DNA from 3 places in the Streptomyces sp. NPDC101110 genome. Region 3 is predicted to be linked to each of the others. Evidence: riboswitches for the same ligand, from Rfam matches in the RefSeq annotation. Region 3 holds a riboswitch; each other region holds the start of a gene.
The links. Region 3 has a riboswitch for cyclic di-AMP ahead of ACIQU3_RS01775 (NlpC/P60 family protein). Riboswitches for the same ligand answer to the same signal wherever they lie in the genome.
Positions count from the first base shown of each region.

Region 1: linked by a shared signal. The riboswitch ahead of ACIQU3_RS09350 (M23 family metallopeptidase) and the one ahead of ACIQU3_RS01775 (NlpC/P60 family protein) in region 3 are both predicted to bind cyclic di-AMP.
Region 2: linked by a shared signal. The riboswitch ahead of ACIQU3_RS31305 (M23 family metallopeptidase) and the one ahead of ACIQU3_RS01775 (NlpC/P60 family protein) in region 3 are both predicted to bind cyclic di-AMP.

Region 1 covers NZ_JBIVZM010000004.1:22,096-24,352, reverse strand. Annotated here, with positions in the region: gene ACIQU3_RS09360 (dihydrofolate reductase family protein) at 1-567, shown strand, start outside; tRNA gene ACIQU3_RS09355 (tRNA-Met) at 633-706, shown strand; cyclic di-AMP (ydaO/yuaA leader) riboswitch at 993-1,149, shown strand; gene ACIQU3_RS09350 (M23 family metallopeptidase) at 1,161-2,195, shown strand.
Region 2 covers NZ_JBIVZM010000016.1:78,467-80,723, forward strand. Annotated here, with positions in the region: gene ACIQU3_RS31300 (M16 family metallopeptidase) at 1-1,097, shown strand, start outside; cyclic di-AMP (ydaO/yuaA leader) riboswitch at 1,290-1,453, shown strand; gene ACIQU3_RS31305 (M23 family metallopeptidase) at 1,467-2,255, shown strand.
Region 3 covers NZ_JBIVZM010000001.1:364,502-366,758, forward strand. Annotated here, with positions in the region: gene ACIQU3_RS01775 (NlpC/P60 family protein) at 1-1,113, opposite strand, end outside; cyclic di-AMP (ydaO/yuaA leader) riboswitch at 1,122-1,293, opposite strand; gene pcrA (DNA helicase PcrA) at 1,607-2,257, shown strand, end outside.

The DNA.
Region 1 (2,257 bases), on a different contig from region 3:
CTCTTCGGCCCCGGCGGCTACCAGGGCGGCCGGCTCCGGCTGCTGGAGTCGCGGCAGATCGAGGACGTCGTCCTGATGCGCTACGAACCGACCGCCCCCGGCACCGGCTCCCTGCCCGCCGCAGCCGATCACCACTGGCTGGCCCTCGCCTGCGAACTGGCCGAGCGCTGTCCTCCGTCGGACACGGCGTTCAGTGTGGGCGCGGTCGTGGTCGCCGACGACGGCACGGAACTGGCCCGTGGCCACTCCCGCGAGGGCGGCGACCCGGTGGTGCATGCCGAGGAGGCGGCCCTCGCGAAGCTCGACCCGGCCGACCCGCGGCTGCCCGGCGCGACGGTGTACAGCAGCCTGGAGCCGTGCGCCCGCCGCGCGTCCCGGCCGGCTCCCTGCGCCCGGCTGATCCTCGACGCGGGGGTGCGGCGGGTCGTCACGGCCTGGCGCGAGCCGGACACTTTCGTGACGGACGCCGACGGCAGCGGCCTCCTGTCGGCGCGGGGTGTGGAGGTCCTCGTACTCCCGGAACACGAGGAGCGGGCCAAGGCCCCGAACCGCCACCTGGCCCGCTGAGCACGGGCCGGACGGAGGGTGTGCGCGAGCGGTCCCGCGGATGGCGTACACTGGTGACACAACGACGCGGGGTGGAGCAGCTCGGTAGCTCGCTGGGCTCATAACCCAGAGGTCGCAGGTTCAAATCCTGTCCCCGCTACTGAAGGCCGAGGGCCGGAATCCAAAAGGATTCCGGCCCTCGGTGCTTTCCCGGTGGCCGCTACGGTCGGTGAGCGAACCGTCCCGTTCCGCATAACAACTGACGCACCGTCAAATCCCTTCGGTCACTTGTATGGTGGTCAACTCGCCCGATTTAAGGCGGTCATGGCAGGTTGGTCCGCGCGAAAAAGGTTAATGATCAAGCGGAATCGCTGGAATACCCCTCGCGCCTCCATTAACGTTCGATAACGCAGCGCGGTCGTCCCAGCCGTCACAGAAGGCGGCTCCGTGCGCACGCGCCGAATCCCGAAAGGGAACCGGGGAACCACCACTTGGGGTGAATCGGGCGGATACCACCGTGGAAGCACGGCAGGTATACGCGCGTAGGAGACCTTCCTGCTCCGAACCCGTCAGCTAACCCGGTAGGCGAGAAGGAAGGAAAGGAGTACGCCCACGTGGCGTCCAACCGGCCTGCCCCCACGGCCCCGTACGCGCCGAAGCGCGACACCGACACCTTCGGCTACGGCGGTCAGCGCACCGACGAGGGCCCGTTCCAGGAGTGGAACCCCACCGAGGAGTCCATCCGTCCCGTCCGCGGCCGGCATCGCGTCACCAAGCAGCGCGGCGGAGGTCTCGCCCGCAGCTCCACCGTCCTGGGCGTCGGTGTCATAGCTGCCGTGGGTGCCGGCGGCATGGCCAGTGCCCAGACCGGCAAGCCCCCGGTGTCCATCTCCGTTCCGGACCTGCCCTCGGTGGGTTCCCTCATCTCGGACGACGACACCCCCGAAGGTTCCGCAACCCCGCTCAGCAGCCTCGGCACCGCCACGGCGGACACCGAGCAGGCCGAGGGCGCCTCCGGTGCCGGCGAGGCGCTGCGCGCCCGGATCATGGCCCAGGTCGAGTACCAGCAGGACCAGATCGAGACCAAGGCCGCCCAGGACGCCGCGGACGCCGCCGAGAAGGCGGCCAAGGAAGCGGTGGCCAAGGCGGAGCAGGAAGCCAAGGCGAAGGCCGCAGAGGCCAAGAAGAAGGCGGAGGAAGAGGCCAGGAAGAAGGCCGAGGCCGAGCGGCTCGCCGCCCTCGCCAAGCAGTTCACCCTGCCGACCTCCTCGTACACCCTCACCTCGACGTTCGGCCAGGCCGGCGCCTACTGGTCCTCCGGCTACCACACCGGCCTCGACTTCGCCGCCCCCACGGGCACGCCGATCAAGGCCGTGCACAGCGGCACCATCGCCGAGGCGGGCTGGAACGGCTCCTACGGCTACAAGACCGTCCTCACCCTCGATGACGGCACCGAGATCTGGTACGCGCACCAGTCCTCCATCGGCGTCAGCGTCGGCCAGAAGGTCAGCACCGGCGACGTGATCGGCCGCGTGGGCGCCACCGGCAATGTCACCGGGGCGCACCTGCACCTCGAAGTCCACTCCGGCGGGTCCGCGAGCGGCATCGACCCGATGGCGTGGCTGCGCGGCAAGGGACTGACCCCGTAAGCGGCACACATCCGTTGAAGCACGGCGACCGAAGACCGGCAGCCCTGACGACGACCCCCCGA
Region 2 (2,257 bases), on a different contig from region 3:
CCCTCGACGCGCACGCCGACCACCCCGGCGTCCGGCTCAGCCTGGAGGTGCCGGCCTCCCGGCTCGCCAAGGGAATGGGGCTGATCGCCGACGCCCTGCGGGCGCCCGCGTTCGCCGACAGCGAGGTCGAGCGGCTGGTGAACAACCGCCTCGACGAGATCCCGCACGAGCTGGCCAACCCCTCCCGGCGTGGCGCGAAGGAACTCTCCAAGGAGCTCTTCCCGGCGGACTCCCGCATGTCGCGGCCGCGACAGGGCACCGAGGAGACCGTCGCCACGATCGACTCCGCGGCCGTACGGGCTTTCTACGAGAAGCACGTCCGCCCCGCCACCGCCACCGCGGTGGTCGTCGGCGACCTCACCGGCATCGACCTCGACGCCCTGCTCGCGGACACGCTGGGCGCCTGGACGGGCTCCCCGGCCGAGCCGCGTCCCGTGCCGCCGGTGACCGCCGACGACACCGGCCGGGTCGTCATCGTGGACCGCCCCGGCGCCGTCCAGACGCAGCTGCTGATCGGCCGGATCGGTCCGGACCGGCACGACCGCGTCTGGCCCGCGCAGGTGCTCGGCACGTACTGCCTGGGCGGCACCCTCACGTCGCGCCTGGACCGCGTCCTGCGCGAGGAGAAGGGCTACACCTACGGCGTCCGGGCGTTCGGCCAGGTCCTCAGGTCCGCTCCGGACGGCACCGGTGCCGCGATGCTCGCCATCAGCGGTTCCGTCGACACGCCCAACACCGGCCCCGCCCTGGAGGACCTCTGGACGGTGCTGCGCACCCTGGCGGCGGAGGGCCTGACCGACGCCGAGCGGGACGTCGCCGTGCAGAACCTGGTCGGCGTGGCGCCGCTGAAGTACGAGACGGCGGCGGCCGTCGCGAGCACGCTGGCCGACCAGGTCGAGCAGCACCTGCCGGACGACTACCAGGCCACGCTGTACCGGCAGCTCGGCGCCACCGGCACCGTGGAGGCCACCGCGGCGGCCGTCAGCGCCTTCCCGGTGGACCGTCTGGTGACCGTCCTCGTCGGTGACGCGGCGCAGATCAAGGCGCCTGTGGAGGCCCTCGGCATCGGCGAAGTCACCGTCGTCACCGCCGAGTAGCCGCACGCGCGTGCAGGGGCCCTGGTTGTCTTCCAAGACACCAGGGCCCCTTTATGCCCGAATTGGGATGGGAGTTGCCTGTCTGCCCTGTGGGATGCGCTACAAAAGCCGGGATCCGTTTGGGAATTGAAAGTGGCGCCGCTTAGCGTCGTCCGGGCTGTTCGTCAGGCAGTGCGCCGCGCCCGCGGCACCGGACAGTCATCGCCGAGTCCCCGTACGGCGCGAGCCAGGGGAGCCGGGGACCCACCGCAGTCCCTGGGGTGAATCGGACGCCCGCGCGTGCCGCGAGGGAGTCCGTAGGAGACCTTCCTGCTCCGAACCCGTCAGCTAACCCGGTAGGCGAGAAGGAAGGAAAGGATCAGCCACCACATGGCGTTCACTCGCGCCACCGGGAAGCACCGTCGTCCCAGCAGGATCCAGCGCGGCACCGCCCGCGCGGCGGGCGTCGCGGCCCTCGCCACCACGGGCGTGATCGGCACCGTGGCGGCCCCCGCGGCCTTCGCCGCCGAGCCCAGCGCCGAGCAGACGGGTCTCACCCCGGTCGTCACCATGGGCGACACCGTGGCCCAGCAGATCGACGCCCAGGCCGTCGCGCAGCAGCAGGCCGCCGACGAGGCCGCCGCCAAGCAGAAGGCCGAGGAGGCCGCCCGCAAGCGGGCCGCCGAGGTGGCCGAGAAGGCGAAGGACGCGGCCGAGAAGGCCCGTGCGGCCAAGGAGCGCGCCGCTCGCGAGGCCGAGCGCAAGCGCCTCAACACCTTCGTGTCCCCGATCTCCGGCTCGTACGTCTCCACCGCCTACAAGGCCAGCAGCGGGCTGTGGTCCTCCGGCAGCCACACCGGCGTGGACTTCCACGCCGCCAGCGGCACCTCCGTCCACGCGGTCGGCATGGGCGAGGTCGTCGAGGCCGGCTGGGGCGGCTCCTACGGGAACAACATCGTGATCAAGATGAACGACGGCACGTACACCCAGTACGGTCACCTGTCGTCCATCGGCGTCTCGGTCGGCCAGAAGGTGACCCCCGGCCAGCAGATCGGCCTGTCCGGCGCGACCGGCAACGTCACCGGCCCGCACCTGCACTTCGAGGCCCGTACGAGCCCCGAGTACGGCTCCGACATCGACCCGGTCGCCTACCTCCGTTCGCACGGCGTCAGCCTCTGACC
Region 3 (2,257 bases):
GGGCTTCGGGGCGTGGATCATCATGCCGTTCCCGATGTAGATCCCGACGTGGGTGACGTCGTCGTAGAAGAAGACCAGGTCACCGGGCTGGGCCTGGGAGAGCGGAACCGTGGTTCCGGCGTTCACCTGGTCGTAGGTCGTGCGCGGCAGGGTGACGCCCGCGGCCTTCCACGCGGCCTGGGTCAGGCCCGAGCAGTCGTACGAGCCGGGCCCGACGGCGCCCCACACGTACGGCTTGCCGATCTGGGCGCGGGCGAAGGCCAGCGCCTTGTCGGCCTTGGTGGCGTACGAGGAGTCGGCCGGGGCCGTCGAGGAGGACGAGCCGGAGCCCGTGGATCCCGTGGAGCCCGACGAGGCCGTCCCGCCGTCCTGCTGCCGGGCGGCCTCCTCCTGCTCCTGCTGCCGCGCGGCCTGCTGCCGGGCCAGCTCGTCGGCCTTGCGGGCGGCCTCCTCCCGCTTCTCCTTCTCGATCGCCGCGAGCCGGGCCTTCTCCTCGGCGGTGAGCTTCGACATCAGCTCGCGCGCGTCGGCGAGCTTGCGCTGGACGGTGGCCTTGGCCGTCTTCAGGTCGCCTTGCGACTCCGTGAGCGTCTCGAGGCTCTCGGTGGCCTCCTGGCGCTTCTTCATCGTCTCGGACTGCTGGGTGACGTACTCGTCGACCGCGACCTTCTGGCGGCCCGTCATCCGGTCCATCAGCTGCGTCTGGTCGAAGTAGTCCTGCGGGGTGTCCGCCAGCAGGAACGTCGCCGTGTCCGGGGCGGCGGCGCCGGTGCGGTACTGGGCGGAGGCGAAGGAACCCAGCTCCTCGCGCGCCTCGTTGAGCTTCTGGGTGCGCTGGGCGACGTCGTCGAGGAGAGTGTCGACGCGCTTGCGCTGCTTCGCGGTCTTCTCCTTGGCCGCGTTGTACTTGTCGGTCGCCGACTCGGCCTGGCGGTACAGGTCGTCGACCTTCTTCTCGACTTCCTCCAGGCTGGGCTTGTCGTCGGCCGCGGGGGCGGCGTTGGCCGACTGGGAGAGCAGGGCCACGGAGGTGAGGGCCGCCGTTGCCAGGGCGGGGGTCCGTATGCCTGCCACGCGCGTACCCGTAGGACGCGACTTGCGGTGCGACGCCAAGGGAGGCGACTCCTTCCATGTTCCGCCTACCGGGTTAGCTGTCGGGTTCGGGCGGGTGGTTCGGAAGGTTTGCCCTACGGCCGCTCCGCACAGGGAGTCGGGCCGATTCACCCCAGGTTCACGGTTGGGTCCCCGGCTCCGGCTGCCGCTGCGGCACACCGGACTCGGCGGAGGCCGCGCGGCCCGGCGACGTTCGCCGGTGGGGGTCATGCGGCCCGGTCGCACGGTAGCCAACTCGTGTGGCCCCTGTGAAGGTTGATGGGTGATATGCCCGATACATTTTCGTGACCTTATCCCCGGGCGTAGCCGAGAGTGAGCGATCAAGGGGGATTGATGATTAAAGATCCGCATATGGGGTGGGTGTAGCGGGGCGTGATCATGCGGTCATGGAGGGCGACAACGCGCCGCCGGGTGTTCGGCGGGCCGCCGGTCGCGCGGGATGTTCTCAGGGCGGCGGCGGGCTGTCAGTGGGGCGCCCTAGACTCGGAGAGCGATGAGCAGCCTCTTTGACGACAACTTCCTGGCGAACCTCCAGGCCCAGCGGGGCCCGGCCGACGAGCCCCCGCCGCCGCCCGAGGACGACCACGTTCCGGAGTCGATCCCGGACGATCTGTTCGGCGGGAAGTTCGACACGCCCCCGGACCGGGACGCCTACTACCGGGACGGAGCCCCCCGCCCCTTGGTGGACGCCGCCGCCCTCCTGGAGGGGCTGAACGACAACCAGCGCGCCGCCGTCGTCCACTCCGGCTCCCCGCTGCTCATCGTGGCCGGAGCCGGCTCGGGCAAGACCCGGGTGCTCACGCACCGCATCGCCCACCTGCTCGCCGAGCGGGACGTGCACCCGGGCCAGATCCTCGCGATCACGTTCACCAACAAGGCCGCCGGCGAGATGAAGGAGCGTGTCGAGCAGCTCGTCGGCCCGCGCGCGAACGCCATGTGGGTCATGACCTTCCACAGCGCGTGCGTGCGCATCCTGCGGCGGGAGAGCAAGAAGCTCGGCTTCACCTCCTCCTTCTCGATCTACGACGCCGCCGACTCCAAGCGTCTGATGGCCCTGGTCTGCCGCGACCTGGACCTCGACCCCAAGCGTTTCCCGCCGAAGTCCTTCAGCGCCAAGATCAGCAATCTGAAGAACGAGCTGATC